DNA from 3 places in the Streptomyces sp. 7N604 genome. Region 2 is predicted to be linked to each of the others. Evidence: riboswitches for the same ligand, from Rfam matches in the RefSeq annotation. Region 2 holds a riboswitch; each other region holds the start of a gene.
What was found. A riboswitch is a leader RNA that binds a small molecule or an ion and turns the genes downstream of it on or off. The one in region 2 is predicted to bind cyclic di-AMP.

Region 1 (7,153 bases), on a different contig from region 2:
CTTGCGCTTGATCCACTTGGCCCGCTGCAGAGGGCTGTTGCTGATCATGATGGCCACGACGAAGGGGAAGTGGCGGTTGAGCTTGGAGGTCGCCGCGCCCCACCACAGGGCCAGCATCACCAGCTTGAGCCCGACGATCATGTCGATGAACGGGAAGAAGAACACCAGCAGCGTCAGCCCGTAGTGCTCACCTCGGGCGGCGAGGAAGACGGTCTTGTCACGCAGCCCGAGCAGCGCCAGGGAGACGACCAGCGGAACCAGACGGACCGGTTCGATCAGACCCACGGCGTTCTCCCGGGGCACGGGCCCTGCGGTCCCCGGGGAGCAGAGCAGCCACACGGCCGAGGCGATGACGGCCGCGTACAGCGCCACGTCGACCGCCGTACGGCGCGTGCCCCGGGTGAGAGGCACCCTGCCGGGCCACGGGGGGAGCCGGACGGTGCCGGGCCGCAGCCAGTGCAGAAAGGCGCAGACCGGCGGCACGAAGCGCAGGGTCAGTGGTCCGGATCCGCAGCCGAGGCCGAGCACCTCGTACAGCAGTGTCCAGATCACGACCTTCTGGTAGACGATCGGTTCGGTCCACCAGGACGCGACGTCACCGACCGATCCGAGCCCTGGTGTCGCCGCGGTGACGGCCAGGCCGCCCAGCACATAACCCAGGATCTTGAGGACGTAGAGGACGTACACCGCCCCCGGAGTGCCGAAGCCGTTCTCGGCCCAGTGCTGGGCCAGCGGGCGGATCCGCTGCAGATACGGCCGCGAGCGCCATTCCTTGAGGTCGAAGTCGGCCAGATGAGGCGTGATGAATCCCATGACGAACCTTCATTTCTCGCCCGAGGGCTGGAAGAAGAGGAGCGGCTCAGGCGGCCGGGGACGCGGACGAGGTCAGCACCGCCCGGAGAGCGGGCTTGTCGATCTTTCCCACGGGGTTCTTGGGCAGGGTCTCTCGTACGATGACGCGGTCGGGGAGCTTGAAGCGCGACAGCGAGCCGCGGCAGTGCCCGAGGAGGTCCTCCGTGGTGACGGCCGCATCCGGACGCAGTGCGACGAAGGCCACGGGCACCTCTCCGAGCACCTCGTGCGCGTCCCCGACCACCGCGGCCTCGAACACCCCCGGGTGGCCGTAGAGCACCGACTCGATCTCCTTGGGGTAGATGTTCTCCCCACCGCGGATGATCAGGTCCTTGATGCGGTCGACGAGCACCAGATAGCCGTCCTCGTCGAATCGGCCGACGTCGCCGGTGTGGAGCCAGCCGTCGACGACCGTACGGGCGGTCTCCTCGGGCTTGTTGAGGTAGCCGCGCATCACGTTGGGGCCGCGGAGAACGACTTCACCGATGGACCCCTGGGGCAGCAGCCGGCCCGAGGAATCCATGATGGCGACCTCCTGGCCCGGCATGGGCAGACCCACCGTTCCGGGTTTGCGCGGGCCGTCGATGGGATTCGCCGTTGACGCGCAGGTGGCCTCCGACAGGCCGTAGCCCTCCACGACCGGGATCCCGTAGCGGCTCTCGAACCGTTCGATGAGCTCGGCCGGCATCGGCGCGGCCCCGCACGCCGCGGAACGGACGGAAGAGGTGTCGGGCCGCTCCGACTCGGGAAGCGCTGCCAGCATCGCGTAGATCGCGGGTACGGCCGAGAAGCGGGTCGGCCGTACCGCCTCGATGGTCCGGAAGAACGTATCGGCCTTGAAGCGGCCGGAGATGGTGACCCTGCCGCCCGCGAGCAGCGGCGACAGCACGCTGACGACGATGCCGTTGACGTGGAAGAGGGGGAGGACGAGCAGACTGTGGTCGTCTTCGCCCAGTTGCGACACCTCGATCATCATCCTCGACATCGCCGAGAGATTGGCGTGGGAGAGCATGACGCCCTTGGGCTTTCCGGTCGTGCCGCTCGTGTAGATCAGCAGGGCCAGCGCCTCGCGTTCGTAGGCTGCCGCATCCGGCCGGGCGTCGGCCTCGTCGGCCTCGCCCGCCTCGGCCGCGGGATGGAGGGGGCCTCCGGCTTCTGCGGCCCTGCGAAGATCGGCCGCATCGACCGTATCCGCGGTCAGAGCCGGGCAGCCGTCCTGGACGATGACGAGCTTGGCGGCGGCGTCGGCGAGCTGATACTCGGCCTCGGCGGCGGTCAGCGCTGGATTCACCGGGGTCACCGCCGCCCCCAGCCGCCACGCCGCGAAGAGCGTCACCACCAATTCGACGCGATTGGACAGCATCACCGCCACGACATCGCCGCTCCCGATCCCGCGCTCCCGCAAACACGCCGCGGTCGACTTGACCCACGCCAGGAAGCCGGCATTGCTCAGGCGCACCGAATCGTCGGCGACGCTCGGGGCATCGGGGCTCTGCCCTGCACGTACATCGGGCAGCTCCGCAAAGTGCATGTCATCCTCCACCACAGTCCGTTTGCCGCGCTGTGATGAGAGACGGTACGAACGCGCGGCGTCGCGGGCCCATGGGCGCGGGCGACGACTCCGGCGACACCGGTTGTGCGCGGAGCACAGCCGCGGCGCGCGACCGCAGCGGCGAAGCGAGCGTCGGCGGTGATGCTGGGAAGCGTCCCCATGGCGTCACCCCGCTGTGCGCAGGGCCAGCCAGGCCGCGACGGCTCCGGCGATGGGCTGGCCCGTCTCCAGTTGGACGAAGCCGAACTGCCCGCCCTGGTTGCACTCGAGGAACCACCAGGTGCCGTCGCCGTCCTCGGCGAAATCGAAGGCACCGTAGGCGAGCTGAGCCAGAGACATGTAGGCCCGGACGGCCTGCGCGATGCGGGACGGTACCTCGGCGGGGGCCCAGGAACCGCCCTTGTCGGTGAAACGCCCGTCCACCTGGTCGGGGTCGGATGCCTTTCGGGCGGCGAACAGCTCGTCCCCGACACAGGTCAGCCGGATGTCCGCACGCTTGGGTACGCGCTGCTGAAGGAGAGTGGGGCCGGCCCCGACTTCCGCGAAGTCCGCATCCGGCTCGATACGGGTGGTGGGCAGGGCCATCGGCGGGTCGCTGGGGTGCGCTCCCGAAACCGACTTCACCACGAGGTCCCGGTGCTCCATGGCGAACTCGCGTGCCACCTGCGGAAAGGTGGTGATCAATGTGGGGGGTACGGCGAAGCCGCTGCGGTGGGCGACGCGCAGCTGCCACGGTTTGCAGCGGGCCTGCACGGCCGCGACGGGGTGGTTCATCCAGCGCACGCCCGTGCAGTACAGCGTTCCGTACAGGGCCTGTGTGGACTCGGCCGTGAGCCATGCGGACTGCTCGAGGGCGTGAGCTCCGGGCTCGCCGGGTCTTCGTATCCATATCGAGCGCAGTCCGCTCATGCTGACCACACGGCCACCATCGGCCGAAAGGTATCCGTGGAAGTCGCCCTTGACGTATTCGGCGGACAGGGCGGCCTGGCCGGGGAGGTCGGCGGGGTCCAGGCGTACGACCGGGACGCCCGCGTCGTGCAGGGCGGACACCACCATGTCCGCGGTCACGTCCTCCGCGCAGGTGAGTACGAGCACCGTCATGGTCCCGTCAGTCATCGAAGTGCGTTTTGGAACCGGCGGTGGAGGCGGTGGTGCCGGTCGCCAGCAGCAGGGCGCGGTCGCTGATGGCCGGGCGTCCGTCGGGCAGGACGTTCAACTGCCGTGTGGATTCATAGGTATAAGGAGTCGTGACGGGTGGGTGGACGGCCGGGCGGGCGTAGTTCAGCGCGAAAGGTCTCATCGTGTCTCCTCGGGCTTGCCGGGAGGGGGGTGGCGGGTTCTGGATTTGCCCATCGGGCGCAGGTATCCAGCAGGTTGGGGCAGGTGGGAATGCAGCCCGGTCGGTACCAGGCCATTCGGAACATCGGCAACGATCGGTGGGGTGCCGAGCGCGCAGCACCGACAACGTCTCTCCGATTGCAACGCCGACCGCGCTGAAATCCGGTCGGCCTCGCCCGGCACGCCGCCGGGGAGGTATGGCCCGCCACCGGCTCCGTGCTCGTACGTATGACGGGGTGACCCTGTCTACGGCTGAGATCGCACAGGTCCGGGCTGCATTCCTTCACCATCTGCGCACAGAGAACGGGCGTAGCCGACCATCGCACCGAGCCTGTGGCGGAATCTTCGATCCGGGGTGAGGTGTCAGGTCTCCACGCCGCGGTCCCGCAGCCAGTCCAGAGGGTCGACGGCGGATCCGTAATCGGGGGTAGTGCGCACCTCGAAGTGCAGGTGGGGCCCGGTGACATTGCCGGTGGCCCCGGAAAGTGCGATGCGGTCGCCCGTGCCTACCGTGGCGCCTGGTGACACATCGATCTGTGACAGATGCGCGTACTGCGTGTACTCGCCGTCGTCGTGCTTGATGACGACCTCGTAGCCGAAGGCGTTGTCCCAGCCCGCCGAGACCACGGTGCCGCCGGTGGCGGCTCTCACGGTGGTGCCGGTCGGCACGGCGAAGTCCTGGCCGGTGTGGCCGTTGGACCAGATGTCGCCGCTGTCCTGGAAGCCGGCGGTCAGGATGCCGCCGCTGACCGGGAGGACGGCGCTCGGGGCCGTCTCCTCCGTGCTCGAGCTGTACGAGGCTTGGGTGCCCGTCGTGGTGCCGGTGCTGTTGTCGCCGGTGCTCGTGCCGGTATCGCCTGCGCCGTCGAGCGACAGTTTCTGCCCGATCGAGAGCAGGTCCGGGTCGTCGCCTATGACGGACCTGTTGTCCTCGTAGAGCTTCTGCCAGCCGCCCTCGATGCCCTGTTCCTCCGCGATCGTTGACAGGGTGTCGCCGGAGGAGACGGTGTAGGTGTCGCTGTCACCGTCCAGAGCGCTGGCGGTGCCGGCTCCGATGACCGGAAGAGCGAGGGTCGCACCGGTGGCGCTGACGCGGCTGACGAGGCGGCGAGTGGTGTGACGGGGGCGTGGGGCGCGGTGTCGTCCAACTGCAGACGTCAAGGTGGCTCCGTACTCCGAACGCCTGCGAGGTGAGCTGTCGGGTTCGGGCTGGAGAATTGCCCGGCCGTGTGCTGCTACGGCTTCACCCCTAGCCGCCCGGCACGCAAGGCCCGATACGGCGAAAGTGGGTCCCCCACTCCTGCCCTGCGGTGTAGTGACGTGCTGCCGCGCGGCCAGGGGCAGGACTCGGCGGTCCGGCCACGCGGTGTTCGTTGTCGAACGCCGAGCACGCTAGAGGAACCATGTGTTCGAACACAAGGCCTTCACAAGCGGATCCGAGTCAACTGACTTTCTTTACCTGGGAGTTCGGGATGGGTAATCACGATATCCGCGCAAAGGAGGATGCCGGTGCACGCGCTTGCGAGCCAGGACACCACGACGTGGCGGGCGGTCCCTAAGCCGACACAGGGGACATGAGTGGCCGGTTTGGGTCCATCGCCTTCTTGGGTGATCAGCCCAACACTTCGGGACGAACTGCTCCACGATGCTCCTGTGCCCAGGAATCCACCCCATAACTGCGCGGCGTCGCGGCGGAACGGCTTGCTCGCGCGCGGCCGGTCAACTTTCTGCTGTCTGTGCAGGTGGCCCTTAAGCCGCGTATCAGAAGTGCTGGAGGTCATAGCCATTGGGTAACTCTGCATGTCCCGTGGCGGCTATTGGGCGTGGTGGCCGGGAGCGCCCGGAGAGTGGTGATCACCGCAAGGGAGGCCGCTGGAATCCCACGCGATCGTCAGCTGATCACCCGTCAAATACGTTTCTGCATCCGCCAGGAGAGGCTCCGCGGGCGGACGAAGAGCGCCCGGTGCGCTTCGAGCGGTTCGGATGGGTATATCGCCTTGTACCCCATGAAGGGTGGAGGGCGGAAAAGCGGGGGCATAGGCGGGCGCTTAAGATCTTTCCGACACGCGCCCGTTCGGAGAACTGGCTACACTCGCGCCGCATGAGTAAGGCAAGCAGAAGCCGCATACGGCGGGATAATCGAAATCGCCAGATATTCGTCGACGCTTCCAGTCGGCGCAGGAACGTCCTGTGGTACGCGGCCATGGCTGTCGGAGCCGCTTGCACCGGCTATCTGCTGCTGCTGGTCGCCGCGCTCTCCGGGGTGCTGCAACAGCACGTAGAGAAGAAGCCGCCCAGGACCGTCGAGCCGTCCACCACGGACAGCGACCGTCCTGGGTCCGAGCCCTCGGCAGACCTCACGGCCCCTGCCCGCGTCGTGGCCACAGTCTCCTCCGTCCCGACCTCCACTGCACGCCCGGCGGCCGAGCCGGCCGACGCCTCGCCGCCCCCCACAGCCACCACGGCGGCTCCGGCAACAACCAGTCTCCCCGGCCATGGAAGGACCAGGGCAGCCCTGGTCAGAGCCAACCCGTCCCCGCGTGGAGGCACTGTCAGGTGAGTCCTCGGCACGCGCAGCACCGTGACCCGCGTGGGCACTGGCTCCTGCTGATCCTGGTCCTCTCCGCGGTCGCCGCCGCCCTGCTCTTCGAAGGCTGGACCACCCACGCGGTCGCCGAAGCGCAGACGAAGCGCGACTGCACCGAACCCGTACCGAAGGCCGCGGACACCGGCGACCCGGTGGTGCGCATCACCGGGGACAAGGTGGAGACGGCAGCCATGCCCGCACGTACCGTTGCCCTCACCTACGACAGCGGACCCGACCCCGTGTGGACCCCGCGCCTGCTCGACCTGCTGCGCAAGCACCATGCCCACGCCACCTTCTTCCTCTCCGGCGCCCAGGCCGCCCGGGAACCGGACCTGGTGCGGCGGATCCGCGCCGAGGGCCACGAGATCGGCTCGTTCACCTACAACAAGACCGACTTGGGCTCGGTATCGGCCTTCCGTAACCGGCTGGAGCTGTCGCTCACGCAGACGGCGCTGGCGGGCAGCGCAGGAGTCAGCACCTCGCTGCTGCGGCTGCCGAACACCACCCAGGCGGACACGATGTGCGGCGGCGAGTGGAGGGCGGCGCGGCGCGCCGCCGCAGACGGCTACCTGCTGGTCGCCGCCGACGGTCCGTACCGGAAGCCGTCGCAGGGCCTGATCCGGCAGTACACCCAGACCGACGCCGCGTACAGAGAGACGAAAAAGCTGCTGGGCGACCGGAACGTCAAGGAGTTCACCACCGTGACGGCCGGGCTCGGAATGCCCTCGGCCAACGCGCCGGTGTCCGCCATCGACCGCGGGCAGGGCAGAGGCCTGATCTGGGTCCAGACCCTCGGGCACGCCTTCGTGAGCGCCATGACCTGG
Region 2 (7,153 bases):
GCAGCAAGACCTCGGTGCGCGGTGCGCAGAACGTCCCGCAAGCGGGTGGCTCCGCCTCCGGGAGCCGGGCCGATCTGGCGTCGTACGTGGCGCCCTACGACCCCGCGTCCGGCCTCGTCACGGGACCGGGCGGAGGGGCCGTCCAGATCGGCTCGACCGGGGGAGAACAGAACGTGTTCGGAAAGGACTCATGGCAATGGCTGCTCGTTGGACCGATGGCATGAATGTCATGAATGTCCGGAACCTGGCCGCCCGCGCCGGCGGGCCGCCGCTCCGTCTGCTGGCCAGGGGGGTGCGCTCTGCGCGCCGCAGCAGGGCGCTCCCGGTGGGGCTTGCCGTCGCCGCCGTCCTGCTGCTGGCCCTCTCCGGCTACCTCGGCGTGCAGAAGTACGAGCACCACCAGGCGGACCGGCGCGACCAGCAGGTCCTGGCCGCCGCCCGCCAGTCGGTGCTCAACTTCACCTCGCTCGACTACCGGCACTACGACCGGGACAGCAAGAACGTCCTGGACGGCGCCACCGGTGACTTCAAGCAGCAGTTCGCCGAGCAGAACAAGCAACTGACCAAGCTGGTGGCCGCCAACAAGTCGGTCTCGCAGGGGCAGGTGCTCGAGGCGGGGATCATCCGGGCCGGTGACAAGACCGCCCGGGTCCTGGTCGTGGGCGACAGCAAGGTCACCAACGTCGCCGCTCCGAAGGGGCAGGCCCGCAACTACAGGCTGCAGCTCGACCTCGTGCGCGAGGACGGGCGATGGCTGACGTCCAATGTCGAATTCGTCGGCTGACAGCCAGTAAAGCCAGTAAGGAGAAAGACCGTGGCGAAGCTGTCCGTTCGAGGGAGTGCCGGCAGCGGCACGACCCGGTCCCGTTCCTCCTTCGCCGCGGCTGCCCGTGCCGCGGCCAAGCGAGCCGAGAAGGCGCACGGTCCGGCCGCGGAGGAGGAGGCCGTGCCGTCGCCGGGACGTACGGGGCTGATCGACGCGCCGGAGGCGGAGACGCCCGCGAAGGCGGCCGCTGAGCCGAAGCCGAAGCCGAAGCTGAAGCTGAAGCCCGAGTCGGATCAGAAGCCGACGCCGACGCCGACGTGGCTTCGCTCCGGCCTGATCAGCGCCGTACTCGCGGTCCTCGTCGTGGCGGGTCTCGCCGCGACCGCCGTGCTCGGGTGGGACTACCGGGACGCCGAGCGCGCGAACGAGGCCCGTACGGAGGCGCTCGCGGCCGCGCGCAAGGCGGCTCCGGCGATTCTGTCGTACGACTACCGGCACCTCGACCGCGACTTCGCTGCGGCGCGCAGCCACATCACGGGCGCCTTCCAGGACAAGTACCGGAAGACCACCTCGACCGTCGTCGCGCCCACCGCGAAGCGCTACCACGGGGTGGTCAAGGCCACGGTGGCGAAGCCCGCGTCCGGCGACGAGGCGGCATCGGTGGTGTCCGCTTCGCCGGACAAGGTCGTCGTCCTGCTGTTCATGAACCAGGTCACCAACAGCACCCAGGTCTCAGGCCCGCGCCTCGACCTCAACCGGGTGCGGATGACCCTGCAGCGGACGTCCGACGGCTGGAAGGTGAGCGCGGTCGACGCGCTGTAGGCGGGACAGGCCCGGACAGGCGGGATAGGCGGGCGAGGGCGGCTCGGGTCAGAACCCTCCACCGAAGTCGCCGCCGCCGAACCCTCCGCCGAGGTCGCCGCCGCCCCCGAAGTCGCCCGAGTTGAAGTCGGAACCGGAACTGTCGCCGCCGCTGTAGTCACCGCCGTACCCGTCGTACCCGTACGCGTACGGCCCGGTCAGCATGCTGCCCAGCAGCGTGCCCGCCAGCAGCCCGGGCAGGATACCGCCGCCGAAATAGCCGTAGGCCCACGGCCCGTACGCCGGTCCGGCCTCCCAGTACGGCCTGCGCCCGGACGCCGTCTCCACCTCGCGCCCCATCGGCTCCTCGCCGTCCTCGAGGCGCGCCGCGTCCGCCGCGCACACCGGCACGGTGCGCTCCTCGCCGCCCGACGGCGCCCACTGCACGTCCTGGACCGACGGGCCGTGCCGCGGGTCGAAGAAGCACGGCACCCGGCGCTCGGGCAGCGGCTCGCCGTCCCGCCGCGCCTCCAGCGTGGCCAGCGAGAACCGGCCGTCCTCCAGCGACTCGGTCACATCCCGTACGTCACTGGGCCGCCGCGCGCGGTCCATCGACGCCTTCGCCTTGTCGTACGAGTCCAGGGCTCGGGCGTAGTCCTCGCGCATCGCGTCGTCCGTCTTCGGTGCCGAGGGGTCGAAGTCGATCCGCTCCAGCTCCTCGCCGAAGGCGGTGATGTCCTCGTCCACGACCGGGCGGAGCGTCTCCAGCTGCGCACGGTCCCGCTCGGCCCTGCGCTGCTTGCCCCGGCGGCTGACCAGCAGGGCACCGCCGCCGACGGCCGTGATCAGCACGCCGAGCGTCACGAGCAGGCCGGCCGCGCTGACTCCGGTGCCGTTCCCGGTGCCGGTGCTGGTGCCCGAGCCGCCGCTCCAGGTGGCCGGGGCGTGGCCGTTGGCCTGCTGCAGGGCCTGATCGACGAAGCCGTTGACCATGGCGCTCACGTCGCCGGGGTCGGATCGCTCCACGGCGCCGGAGAGGTTGGAGACCTCGTTGCGGGACATCACCGAGGAGTCGGCGCCCGCGTCGAACCGGTCACCCAGCGCGACTGCGTACACGCCGGTGATCCCGACCTTGGTCCGCAGGTCCTGGAGCAGCGTCGACGGCTGGAACTCGGAGGCGTTGGGCAGCACGGCGACGAACACCGGCTTGTCCGCCTTCTCGATCTTGTCCGCCAGCGCGTCCGCATCGGCGGCGGGCAGCTGCCCCGAAGCGCGCGGATCGACGTAGACAGGGCCCTTCTTCAGGGCGTTCGCGGCGCTGTCGAGCCCGTCCGCGGCCCGCGCCCCGGGAGCCATGACGGCCATCAGTACGAGGGCGGCGGCGAGCACCGCCAGCACAGGCAGAAGCAGGGTGCGGCCCGCCCAGGACTTCGCTGCGGTGTTCATATCTACGAAACTACTCCAAAGGTGCAATTTCGGGCTTCTCGGTGTGCAGGGCAACCATCCCGCGGCCAGGGCAGGCGGCGCGAGGGCCTGGACCCGTACGAGCCCGGGTGGAGGAGTTCGCCTTCCCCGAGGGCGCCACGCTGCTGCTGTTCACGGACGGAGTGACCGAGGCGCGGAATGCGGAGGGCGTCTTCTGCGGCCCGGGGGGCGGCTGCGCGGCCGGCGGTTCCCCGGGCCCGACGCGCTGCTCGACACGCTCGTGGCGGACGTACGGCGGCATGCGGAGGGCGGGGTGCCGGACGGCATGGCGATGCCGGCGGTCACCCGCCCCGCATCCTACGTTCCGTAACCGGGCGCATCCCTGCGTATAACAACTGACGCACGATCGGGGAAGCGGTGTTTCCGTGCGTGGGGGCAACTCGCCCGAATTGGCGGCTTCCTGTCCTGGTTGGTCCCTCGGGATTTCGTTAACGATCACACCGAACGGCTTGGAATCACGTCCCGCCGTCTATTAACGTTCGATAACGCAGCGCGGTCGTCCCAGCCGCCACAAGAGGTGGCACCGTGCGCCTACGCCGAATCCCGCACCACCAGCACCAGCAGCACCACCTGCACGACCTGCACCAAGGGAACCGGGGAACCACCACCTTGGGGTGAATCGGGCGCCTCTCCGGAGGGGCCCGTAGGAGACCTTCCTGCTCCGAACCCGTCAGCTAACCCGGTAGGCGAGAGGAAGGAAAGGAGTGCGCCCGAGTGGCGTCCAACAGGCCTGGCCCCGAGATCTTGCCCGAACCCTCCGACACCCAGAGCTTCGACTTCGGGCCGGGCGGATTCGGTGAGTTCGGTGAGGACTACCCGGCCGCCGGTTCCGGCGACTGGAACCCGACCACGGATTCCCTGGCCCCGGTGCGCGGCAGGCACCGCGTCGTCAAGCAGCGCGGTGGCGGCATGGCCCGCAGCGGCGCGGTCCTCGGGGTCGGCGTGTTCGCCGCCGTCGGTGCGGGCGGCATGGCGAGTGCGCAGGACAAGCCACCGGTCTCCATCTCCATGCCGGATCTCTCGTCTGTCTCGGACAAGCTCCCCGACGCAAAGGCGCTCCCCGGCATCGGCTCGCTGATATCCGACGACGCGGACAGCGTCGGCGACGGCACCGTGACCGCCGCGGCCCCGCTCTCCCAGGCCGGTCTCACCGACGAGGAGGCGGCCGGGGGCGCCGACGCGGGCGAGGCGCTGCGCGCCCGCATCATGCGCCAGGCCGAGCAGCAGCAGACGGCGGCGGAGACGGCGGAGCGCGAGGCCGCGCAGGAGGCCGCGGCGGAGAAGGCCGCCCAGGAGGCCGCCGAGGCGAAGGCGAAGGCCGTTGCCGCGGCGAAGAGGGCCAAGGAGGAGGCCGAGCGGAAGGCGGCCGAGGAGGCGGCGCGCAAGGCCGAGGCCGAGCGGCTCGCCAAGCTGGCCCGCAGCTACAGCCTCCCCACCTCCTCGTACACGCTGACTTCGAGCTTCGGCGAGTCCGGCTCCATGTGGTCCAGCACGCACACGGGCCAGGACTTCGCCGCCCCGACCGGCACCCCCGTCAAGGCGGTGCACGGCGGCACGATCACGGAGGCCGGCTGGGCGGGCTCCTACGGCTACCGGATCGTCCTCACCCTCGAGGACGGCACCGAGGTCTGGTACTGCCACCTCTCCTCGATGACCCAGACGTCGGGCGAGGTGACGACGGGCGAGACGATCGGCCGCGTCGGCGCCACGGGCAATGTCACCGGCCCCCACCTCCACCTGGAGGTACGGCCGGGCGGCGGCGACCCGATCGACCCGGCGGCCTGGCTGCGCGGCAAGGGCGTCTCGCTCTGACGTCCGTACGGCTGCTGTGACTTATCGCACCCTGTTCGTCGGCAGCCCTGGTGCAAACCCCCCGACACCAGGGCTGTCGGCTTGCCTGCGTGTCCGCGTCCCCGCTTCTCAGTCCGCGTCGCGGTTCGCGTCGCTGTGCGGGCGTTGCCCGGAATGGCCCGGCGCAGGGCGGCGTTGATCAGCCGTATGGCTGACAGGAACAAGATCATCGGTGATCTGGCCGTCCACCCCCTCTCCCTCGGCGGCAACGTCTTCGGCTGGACCGCGGACGAGGCGCAGTCCTTCGCCGTACCCGACGCGTATGGAGGCGGGCGGCAACTTCCTCGACACCGCCGACGTCTACGGAGATCATCACCGCCCTCGACCAGCTGGTGCGGGCGGGCAAGGTCCGGCAGATCGGCGCCTCCAACGTCTCGCCCGAAGCGGTTCGAGGCGTCGCTCGCCTTCTCCGACCGCGAGGGCCTGGCGAAGTACGCCGCCCTCCAGCCGCACTACAACCTCGTCTCGCGCGATACGTACGAGGGGCCGCTCGCCGGCGTCGCGGCCCGTCACGGGCTGGCGGCCGTCCCGTACTCCGCGCTCGCCTCCGGCTTCCTCACCGGCAAGTACCGGGCGGGCGCGGCGGTGGGTGCGCGGGCCGCGCGGGCGGCCCAGCACCTGGAGACGGAGCGCGAGCGGCGCGTGCCGGCCGCGCTCGACGAGGTCGCCTCGGCGCGGGCGCGGAGGTCGCCACGGTCGCCCTGGCGTGGCCGGCCGCCCAGCGAACGGTGGCCACCCCCATCGCCGGCGCCCGCACCCCCGCCCAACTCCCCGCCCTCCTGGCGCTCGCCGACCTCGAGCTGACGGACGCGGAGGTGGCGGTGCCGACGGCGGCATCGGCCTGACCCTTCCCCCCCGCCTCCCCCAGGGCGAGTGATGCGCCGGACCCGCCCTAAGGGCGGGTGGGTGGGTATGGGCGGGTCGTGGGTGTGGGCGGGTGATGGTGCGGCCCCGTGCCGGGGCCGTAGTACGGCGGTGGCGCGTAGCCGTACGGCGGCAGGCCGCCGTAGCCGTGGGGCGGCCCCCACTGGGGCGGGACCCACGGGCGGGCCGTCAGCAGCGCCGCATGCGCAAGCGCAGGCTGCGCCAGGTCCTTGCGCTGCCACAGGTGGTGCAGCAACTCCTGCTCGCGCGCCACGAAATCCGCCCCCGCCGCCCCCCGGTGCGCCCGCTGCCGCAGGAACGCCAGCGCCGTGGCGAACGCCTGGTACTCCGCGACCGCCCGCGCCGCCGCCTTCCCGTGGTGGCGCCGCGCCACGTCCCGCGCGATCGCCCGCGCCCGCATGGACGACAGCGCCTGCGGCTCCTGCGGCACCAGCCAGCCGGCCGCCACGTACGCGGGCAGATGGCTCCGTACGGTCCTCAGCTCGCTGCCGCGGGACCAGATCACCAGCCACGTCAGCAGCCCGAAGACCGGGACCATGAACATGCCGTAGACGGCGATGAAGCCGTACCCGCCGAGGCTGGCCGAGCCGTTCCAGACGGCGTGCAGCACGATCGCCGTGAGCAGGCCGGCGAGCGGCACCAGGACCCGGCGGGCGCGCTGGCGCGGCGCGGCGAGCGCGGCGACACCGAAGCCGATGCCCGTCAGCGCGGTGAAGAGCGGGTGCGCGAACGGCGACATCACGATGCGGATGAAGAACGTCGCCGCCGTGACGGACTGGATGCCGGACGACCCGAGGGCCTGGTCCTCGCCGAAGGCGTTGCCGAGGTAGAGGATGTTCTCGGTGAAGGCGAAGCCGGTCGCGGTGATCCCGGCTATGACGACGCCGTCGACGATGCCGTCGAAGTCGCGGCGGCGGAAGACGAAGAGCAGGAGCAGCGCCGCGCCCTTGGCGCTCTCCTCGACGACCGGGGCGATGACCGTGGCCCCCCAGGTCTCGGCCTCCGTCGCGGAGTCGGTCTCGACGCGGGTGGCTATCCACTCCGTGGCGAAGCCGTTGGCGATGATCGCCACCAGCGTCGCGGCGCACGCGCCCCAGGCGAAGGCGAAGGCCAGGTTCCGCCAGGGCTCCGGCTCGACGCGGCCGAGCCAGCGGAACGCGGCGATCATCAGGGGGACGGGCAGCACGGCGAGCCCGAGGCCGACCAGGAAGCCCTCGGTGCCGGTCTGTTCGCGCACGAGGGCGAGGATGACCAGGCCGCAGAGCGCGAGCAGGGTGATCAGCGTGCCGAAGCGCAATGCCTTGCTGTGCCGGAGGGCACGGCGCGGGCGGTAGCGCCAGTGCGCCCGCTCCGGCACGGCGTCGA
Region 3 (7,153 bases), on a different contig from region 2:
GCGAAGAGACGCCGTGGCCCGTCATCCAGGAAGCCGCCAAGATCGGCCTGTACTCCCTCGACTTCTATGCCCAGCAGTTCTTCGACCCGACCGGGCTCGGCATCCCCATGGCCATGGAGGAGCTCTTCTGGGGCGACGCGGGCATCGGCCTGTCCATCGTCGGCACCGGCCTCGCGGCCGTCGGCGTCCTGGCCAACGGCACCGAGGAGCAGGTCGGCACCTGGATCCCCCAGATGTACGGGGACGCGGGCGACGTCAAGGTCGCTGCCTTCTGCTCCTCCGAGCCCGACGCGGGCTCCGACGTCGCCGCCATGCGCACCCGTGCGGTCTACGACGAGGCCAAGGACGAGTGGGTGATCAACGGCACCAAGACCTGGGCGACCAACGGCGGCATCGCGAACGTCCACGTCGTCGTCGCCGTCGTCGACCCCGGGCTCGGCTCCAAGGGCCACGCGTCCTTCATCGTGCCCCCGGGCACTCCCGGCCTCTCCCAGGGCCAGAAGTTCAAGAAGCACGGCATCCGGGCCTCCCACACCGCCGAGGTCGTCCTCGAGGACGTCCGCGTCCCCGGCCACTGCCTGCTCGGCGGCAAGGAGAAGCTCGACGAGCGCCTCGCACGCGCGCGTGAGCGGGCGAAGGCCGGCGGCGAGCGCGTGAAGAATGCCGCCATGGCCACCTTCGAGGCCTCACGTCCCGCCGTCGGCGCCCAGGCCGTCGGCATCGCCCGCGCCGCGTACGAGGTCGCGCTGGAGTATGCGAAGACCCGCGTGCAGTTCGGCCGCCCGATCATCGACAACCAGGGCGTCGCCTTCCAGCTGGCCGACATGCGCACACAGGTCGACGCGGCCCGCCTGCTGGTGTGGCGCGCCTCCTGGATGGCCGCGGCGGGCAGGCCCTTCACCTCGGCCGAGGGCTCGATGTCCAAGCTGTACGCCGGGGAGGTGGCCAAGTCGGTCACGGCCAAGGCAATGCAGATCCTGGGCGGCAACGGCTTCACGCGTGAGTACCCGGTGGAGCGTATGCACCGGGATGCAGCGATATACACCATTTTTGAGGGGACGAGCGAGATCCAGCGTCTGGTCATCGCCCGCACCCTCTCGGGCATGCCCATTCGCTGAGTGCCGCGGTGGGCGCACTGCGACGCCCGTGGACGGATCGCCGGATCAGGCCGCGGGCGGCGCGGCGTCCGCGTACGGGTTCGCGGGCTGCGGGACGCGCCGCACGCCGGCCGCGTCGAGCGCAGCCGCGGCCGAGGGCGTGCCCACCGTGCCCACGGGATGCCAGGTGCCGGTGACGGTGACCCATGCGTCGGCCGGCGGGGGAGCGGTGCCGAGCATCCGGACCTTGACCGACTGCGAGTCGGCTGCGCAGCAGCTCAGCACCAGTCGGGTCAGGTACCAGCCGCCGCTCTTGCCCGGCGTGACGAAGCCGGTCATCGAGACCGTACGGCCCTCCAGGCTCCGGCCGGGGTCCTGCCGCGCCCGCGAGCTGAAGTCCGACAGGGGCATGACGAGCGGGGACCCGCCGGGCAGCGGGGAGAACCGCCCTCCGTCCGCGACCGCTGTGTCGCTCTCCCGCGCGGCGGTGTACGAGCCGAGGGCGGGCGGCGTGAAGAACAGCAGGGTGATCGCGGGGAGGAAGAGCAGCCAGGCGATCCGCGGGCCTTTGCCATGATCGTGCCCGTGCCCGTGCCCGTGATCCGCGTCGGCGTCCCCGTCGGCGTCGTGGGCATCGGACGGGGCAGCGGGCTTGGCGAAGGGGAAGCCGTCCCGAGCCGCGCCCACCGTCCCCAGGACGACCAGCAGCACGCCCGAGACGATCAGCAGCGGCCGCAGGCCCTCCTTCACGTACCGCAGATACACCTCGCTGAAGAGCGAGATGTGCAGCACTCCGGCGCCCGACAGCAGGAGCAGCAGCACCTGGACGTTCCGCCTCACAGCACCCACCACCCGGTCAGCGCGCTGCAGGCGACGGCCACCACGGCGGTGGCCGCCGAGAACCGTACGGCGAAGGCGCGTCCGAAGGTGCCCGACTGCAGGGCGATCAGCTTCACGTCGACCATCGGCCCGACCACCATGAACGCCAGCCGGGCAGTGGGGGAGAACCCGGTCAGCGACGCCGCGACGAAGGCGTCGGCCTCCGAGCAGACGGCGAGCACGATCGCCAGCGCGGCGAGGAAGATGACGGAGAGCCAGGGCGATCCGGCGAAGGTGTCCAGCACGGAGCGCTCCACGGCGACGTTGAAGGTCGCCGCGGCCATCGCCCCGAGCACCAGGAAGCCGCCGGCGTGCAGGAAGTCGTGCTGGAAGCCGAGCCGGAACTCCTCCCACCTGCTGTGTCCCGGCCGGTGCCCGGTCCGGTGCGCCGGCAGCCGCAGCCACTCCGCGCGGCCGAGGCGGATCCAGAGCCAGCCCATGACCGCCGAGGTCGCGAGCGAGGCGAGCAGCCGGGCCGCCACCATCTCGGGGGCGCCCGGGAAGGCGACCGCCGTGGAAGCGAGCACGATCGGATTCACCGCGGGCGCGGACAGGAGGAAGGCCAGCGCGGCCGCGGGCGGCACCCCGCGGCGGATCAGGCTCCCCGCTACCGGCACGGACGCGCATTCGCACCCCGGCAGGACGACGCCCGCGGCGCTGGCGACGGGGACGGCGAGCGCGGGCCGCTTCGGCAGGGCGCGGCTGAAGACGTGCGCGGGGACGAAGGCGTTGATGGCTCCCGAGAGCGCGGTGCCCAGCAGCAGGAACGGCAGGGCCTGCACCGTGATGGCGAGGCAGATCGTCCGCCAGGCCTGCACGGCCCCGGGCTCCGGCCATCCGACCACCCCGGTGGCCGCAGCGGCCGCCACCGCGACGGCGAGCGCTCCGGCCGCGGCGAGCGGCCACGCCCGGCGGTCGGCGCCCGTACGGCGGTCGGGGCGCGTACGGCGGTCGGGGTGCCCCGCGCCGGAGCTCGTACGGGATGGATTCGCACCGGCTTCCGGCGGCGCCTGTGACCTGGTGTCGATCAGCTCTTCCGCTCTCTGCACTCCGACTCCGCAAGATCCGCGACCGGGGGTGATCACGATAGCCGCGGGAGAGGGCCCGGCTGTGGCGCATCTCCGGAACTTGGTCCGTATTCATCCGTTTCGCCGGGTAGATTCTCGTGCGGCAAAGAGGCTTCTAATGCCTGCAATCCGCCAAAGCTGAATTCAGATACCAAATCGGACAATTAGTCGGCCGGTGACCCATCTCACAAAGACCGCCGGTTAAATGTGACTTCGCGCACTCGAATGGCGGCGATTTTCCCAACTTGGTTACGTACTGCCCACTGTGAGAGCCGTTCAGTAGTAATGCCTATTGCTCTGGGACCAAGATCGGCAGCGCAGCGTGACGCATTACCGAGTCGATCTGTTCAATGGCGAATCAGGCGAATGCACGCCACTTGTGGCGAAGAAATGGATGTGTTTACTTTTCCGCTGCCTGCCCATCGAAAGGGGCGGGCGCCCTGTTGCCGGAGCGCCGAGTCCTGCCGCCGGCGGAGGGGGAAACGACAACGCACCACGGCAGGAGCGGGGGAACCAAAGGTAAGTGCCGTACCGCGCTCGGCGTGGTCCGGCTTGGGGTGAAGACGTGCCGCAGCGCTCGCCGCTGCGTAAGTCACGGCCGGGCAACTCCAGCCCGAACCCGACAGCTCACCTCGCAGGCGTAGGAGAGGAAGATCCCTATGTCTGCACGCGGACGTCATCGCCGCTTCAAGCCCGGCCGGATTTCCCGGGCCACTTTCGCCGCCGCCGCAAGCGGCGCCGGTATCGGTCTGTCCTTCATCACCGCCGGCCAGGCGAGCGCCGCCTCCGTCGACACCTGGGACAAGGTCGCGGAGTGCGAGAGCACCAGCAACTGGAGCATCAACAACGGCAACGGCTTCTTCGGAGGCCTGCAGTTCACGCAGAGCACCTGGGAGGCCTTCGGCGGCACCGACTACGCCGAGCGCGCCGACCTGGCCACCAAGGACCAGCAGATCGCCGTCGCCGAGAAGGTGCTCGACACCCAGGGCCCCGGCGCCTGGCCCGTGTGCGGCCCCAAGGCCGGCCTGGCCAAGGGCGGTCCGGCCCCCGCGATCTCCACCGGCGGCGAGCAGGCCCAGGGCAAGCCCGAGACCAAGCCCGCCCCGGCCCCCGCCGAGGACAAGGCCGACACGGCGGACAAGGGCGCGGCGAAGCCCGAGTCCTACACCGTCGTCAAGGGCGACTCGCTCTACAAGATCGCCACCGCCAAGCACATCGACGGCGGCTGGCAGCGGGTCTACCAGGACAACCGCCAGGTCGTCGGCGGCGACCCGGACCTGATCCACCCGGGCCAGAAGCTGGCCCTGGGCGGCGGCAAGGCCGAGGCCGCGCCGCAGCAGCAGGCCCCCAAGCAGGAGGCTCCGAAGAAGCAGGCCCCCAAGCCCGCGGCGCCCAAGGCTCAGGCCCCCAAGCAGGAGGCCCCGAAGCAGGAGGCCAAGCCGGCTTCCGAGCAGAGCGCCTCCGGCTTCACCGCCCCGGTCTCCGACCCGGCCCTCGGCACGCCGTACCACCAGGCCGGCTCCATGTGGTCCAGCGGCTACCACACCGGTGCCGACTTCCCCGTGCCCACCGGCACTTCGGTGAAGTCCATCGGCCCGGGTGAGGTCGTCTCGGCGGGCTGGGGCGGCGCGTACGGCAACCAGGTCGTCATCCGCCACACGGACGGCAAGTACAGCCAGTACGCCCACCTGTCCTCGCTGTCCGTCTCGGCCGGCCAGGCGGTGACCGGCGGCAAGCAGATCGGCCTGTCCGGCTCCACCGGCAACAGCAGTGGCCCGCACCTGCACTTCGAGGTGCGGACCGGCCCGGACTACGGCTCGGACATCGACCCGCTCGCCTACCTGCGTGCGCACGGCGTCAGCATCTGACACGGGTCGACGCGGCCGGAGTCTTCTCTCCTGACTCCATGAGGCGCCCGCTCCCCGCTATGCCGGGGGGCGGGCGCCTTCGTCGTGCTGTGCCGGTGTGGACACGGGGATGGATACGAGGGTGGATACGGAAGACGGGTCATGAGCTGCGGCACAGGGCCCGGATGAGATCACCGTGCCGCGGGTAGCGCGCGGCCAGCTCGTCCGCCTCGCCGCCCTCGTAGTCGGCGGGGAGGAACCCCGGGGCAAGCGTGCATCCCAGGAGCGCGTGGCTGCCGCCGGGCCGCACCCGCGCGCCCATCCAGGTGCCGCCCGGCACGACGTACTGGATGTGCTGCCCGGCGCGCACGTCCTGGCCGAGCACCTCCACCCGTGATGCGCCGTCCGGCTCCAGGAGCAGCAGTTCCACCGTGTCCCCGAGGTAGAAGTGCCAGACCTCGTCGTGCGGCAGCCGGTGCATCGCGGAGAAGAGGTCGTTCTGCGCCGACAGCAGGAAAAGGATCGCCGTGCCCTCGGGACGGCCTCCGGACTGCGGAGGACCGGCCCACGTTTCGCGGAAGAGACCGCCTTCCAGGGGCAGCGGCTCCAGGCCGTACATCGTGGCGAGTTCCTCGGCCGAGGGAATGGGATTCCTCATGTGCTGCCTCCGCATCGTGGTCCGGCGTAACGGAACTGATTGTTCACGGGCTTGCGAAGTGACAGCGTTTCATGGACCGTACCGGACTTGGATCTTCCGGAAAACGAGGCTCTTGTGGCGGGCGGAATGCCCGCCCTAATCTTGGCGCGGCCGCGCAGGAGAGGAAGCGCTCTATGCCCGCACGTGGACGCCACCGCCGGTACCAGCCGAACCGCATCTCCCAGGCATCCCTCACGGTCACCGCGGGCGGCGCGGGAATGGCTCTGCCGCTGGTCGCCGTATCCGGGGCCGACGCAGCACCCGTCGACACCGGGGACCATGCGCAGCGCGCCGACCTCGCCGCCAAGGCCCGGCAGTTAGCGACAGCGGCCAGCGAGCACAGGGCCGGCGAGCACCGGGCCAACGGGCACCGGAAAGAGCTCCCGAACCGTACAAAACCCGAGTCCTATACGGTCGTCAGCGGCGACACACTCTTCGCCATCGCCCGCGTACGGGACGTCGACGGCGGGTGGGAGCGGCTGTACGAGGACAACCGCGAGGTCATCGGCGGCAACCCGGACCTGATCCACCCCGGCCAGAAGCTCGTCATCGAGGAGAAAGGCGGGCAGGCGCGGAAGCCGGCGAAGGCGGAGCGGCCGGAGAAGTCCGGCAAGCAGTCCGGCTCCTCCGCAGCACTGGACTTCATCGCCCCGGTCGCCGACACCACCATCGGCACGCCGTACCGTGCCTCGGGCTCCGGCTGGTCCAGCGGCTACCACACGGGTGTCGACTTCCCCGTCTCCACCGGCACTTCCGTACGTGCCGTGGCGAGCGGGCAGGTGGTCTCGTCGGGCTGGGGCGGCGCGTACGGCTACCAGGTCGTCATCCGGCACAACGACGGCAAGTACAGCCAGTACGCGCACCTCTCAGCGCTCACTGTCCGCGAGGGGCAGCCGGTCAACGGCGGACAGCGCATAGGCAGGTCCGGCTCGACCGGGAACACCACCGGTCCGCACCTGCACTTCGAGGTGCGGACCGGCCCGGACTACGGCTCGGACATCAACCCGCTGGCGTATCTGCGCAGCAAGGGTGTCAGCATCTGACGGTCGGGGTGAAGCGACGGGGGGGAAGAAGCCCTCCGGCCCCTAGCCCTTGAAGGCCCGTCAGGCGAGCGTCAGGCCGCCCGGACGCGCCTGAGCGCCAGTACGGCGTTGTGCCCGCCGAATCCGAAGGAGTTGCTCAGGGCGAGGTCACCCGACTCCGGCAGCGGGCGCGGAGCCCCGGTGACCACGTCGAGCCCCAGGCCCTCGTCCGGCTCCTCGCACCCCACGGTGGGCGGTACCACCCCGTGATGCAGCGTCAGCACCGCGGCCACGGCCTCCACACCGCCCGCCGCGCCCTGCAGATGCCCCAGCGCGCCCTTCGGCGCCGTGACCGGCAGCTCCGCGTCGTCACCGAAGACGGTCCGCAGCGCCTCCGCCTCTGCGGCGTCGCCGCTGCCGGTCGCGGTGGCATGGGCGTTGACGTGCATCACCTCGTCCGGCCTGGCCCCGGCGTCGACCAGCGCCTTGTGCAGCGCGTCGACCACCCCGGCACCGTCGGGGCGCGGCGCGGCCATGTGGAAGG

Region 1: another riboswitch for cyclic di-AMP. It lies ahead of ACTWP8_RS10225 (M23 family metallopeptidase); the one in region 2 lies ahead of ACTWP8_RS30335 (M23 family metallopeptidase).
Region 3: another riboswitch for cyclic di-AMP. It lies ahead of ACTWP8_RS04360 (transglycosylase family protein); the one in region 2 lies ahead of ACTWP8_RS30335 (M23 family metallopeptidase).

What each region holds. Positions count from the first base shown of each region.
Region 1 covers NZ_JBQQBX010000007.1:196,930-204,082, forward strand. Annotated here, with positions in the region: gene ACTWP8_RS10205 (DUF3556 domain-containing protein) at 1-813, opposite strand, end outside; gene ACTWP8_RS10210 (class I adenylate-forming enzyme family protein) at 860-2,383, opposite strand; gene tgmB (ATP-grasp ribosomal peptide maturase) at 2,570-3,505, opposite strand; gene tgmA (putative ATP-grasp-modified RiPP) at 3,513-3,704, opposite strand; gene ACTWP8_RS10225 (M23 family metallopeptidase) at 4,106-4,903, opposite strand; cyclic di-AMP (ydaO/yuaA leader) riboswitch at 4,907-5,034, opposite strand; gene ACTWP8_RS10230 (hypothetical protein) at 5,946-6,302, shown strand; gene ACTWP8_RS10235 (bifunctional polysaccharide deacetylase/glycosyltransferase family 2 protein) at 6,299-7,153, shown strand, end outside.
Region 2 covers NZ_JBQQBX010000032.1:78,476-85,628, forward strand. Annotated here, with positions in the region: gene ACTWP8_RS30310 (MCE family protein) at 1-224, shown strand, start outside; gene ACTWP8_RS30315 (hypothetical protein) at 230-784, shown strand; gene ACTWP8_RS30320 (hypothetical protein) at 815-1,588, shown strand; gene ACTWP8_RS30325 (hypothetical protein) at 1,637-3,013, opposite strand; gene ACTWP8_RS30330 (SpoIIE family protein phosphatase) at 3,121-3,384, shown strand; cyclic di-AMP (ydaO/yuaA leader) riboswitch at 3,614-3,756, shown strand; gene ACTWP8_RS30335 (M23 family metallopeptidase) at 3,767-4,864, shown strand; partial or broken gene ACTWP8_RS30340 (aldo/keto reductase) at 5,051-5,748, shown strand; gene ACTWP8_RS30345 (PrsW family intramembrane metalloprotease) at 5,796-7,153, opposite strand, start outside.
Region 3 covers NZ_JBQQBX010000003.1:114,907-122,059, reverse strand. Annotated here, with positions in the region: gene ACTWP8_RS04375 (acyl-CoA dehydrogenase family protein) at 1-1,118, shown strand, start outside; gene ACTWP8_RS04370 (TIGR03943 family putative permease subunit) at 1,164-1,937, opposite strand; gene ACTWP8_RS04365 (permease) at 1,934-2,845, opposite strand; cyclic di-AMP (ydaO/yuaA leader) riboswitch at 3,523-3,699, shown strand; gene ACTWP8_RS04360 (transglycosylase family protein) at 3,703-4,911, shown strand; gene ACTWP8_RS04355 (cupin domain-containing protein) at 5,051-5,548, opposite strand; gene ACTWP8_RS04350 (M23 family metallopeptidase) at 5,722-6,630, shown strand; gene ACTWP8_RS04345 (beta-ketoacyl-[acyl-carrier-protein] synthase family protein) at 6,702-7,153, opposite strand, start outside.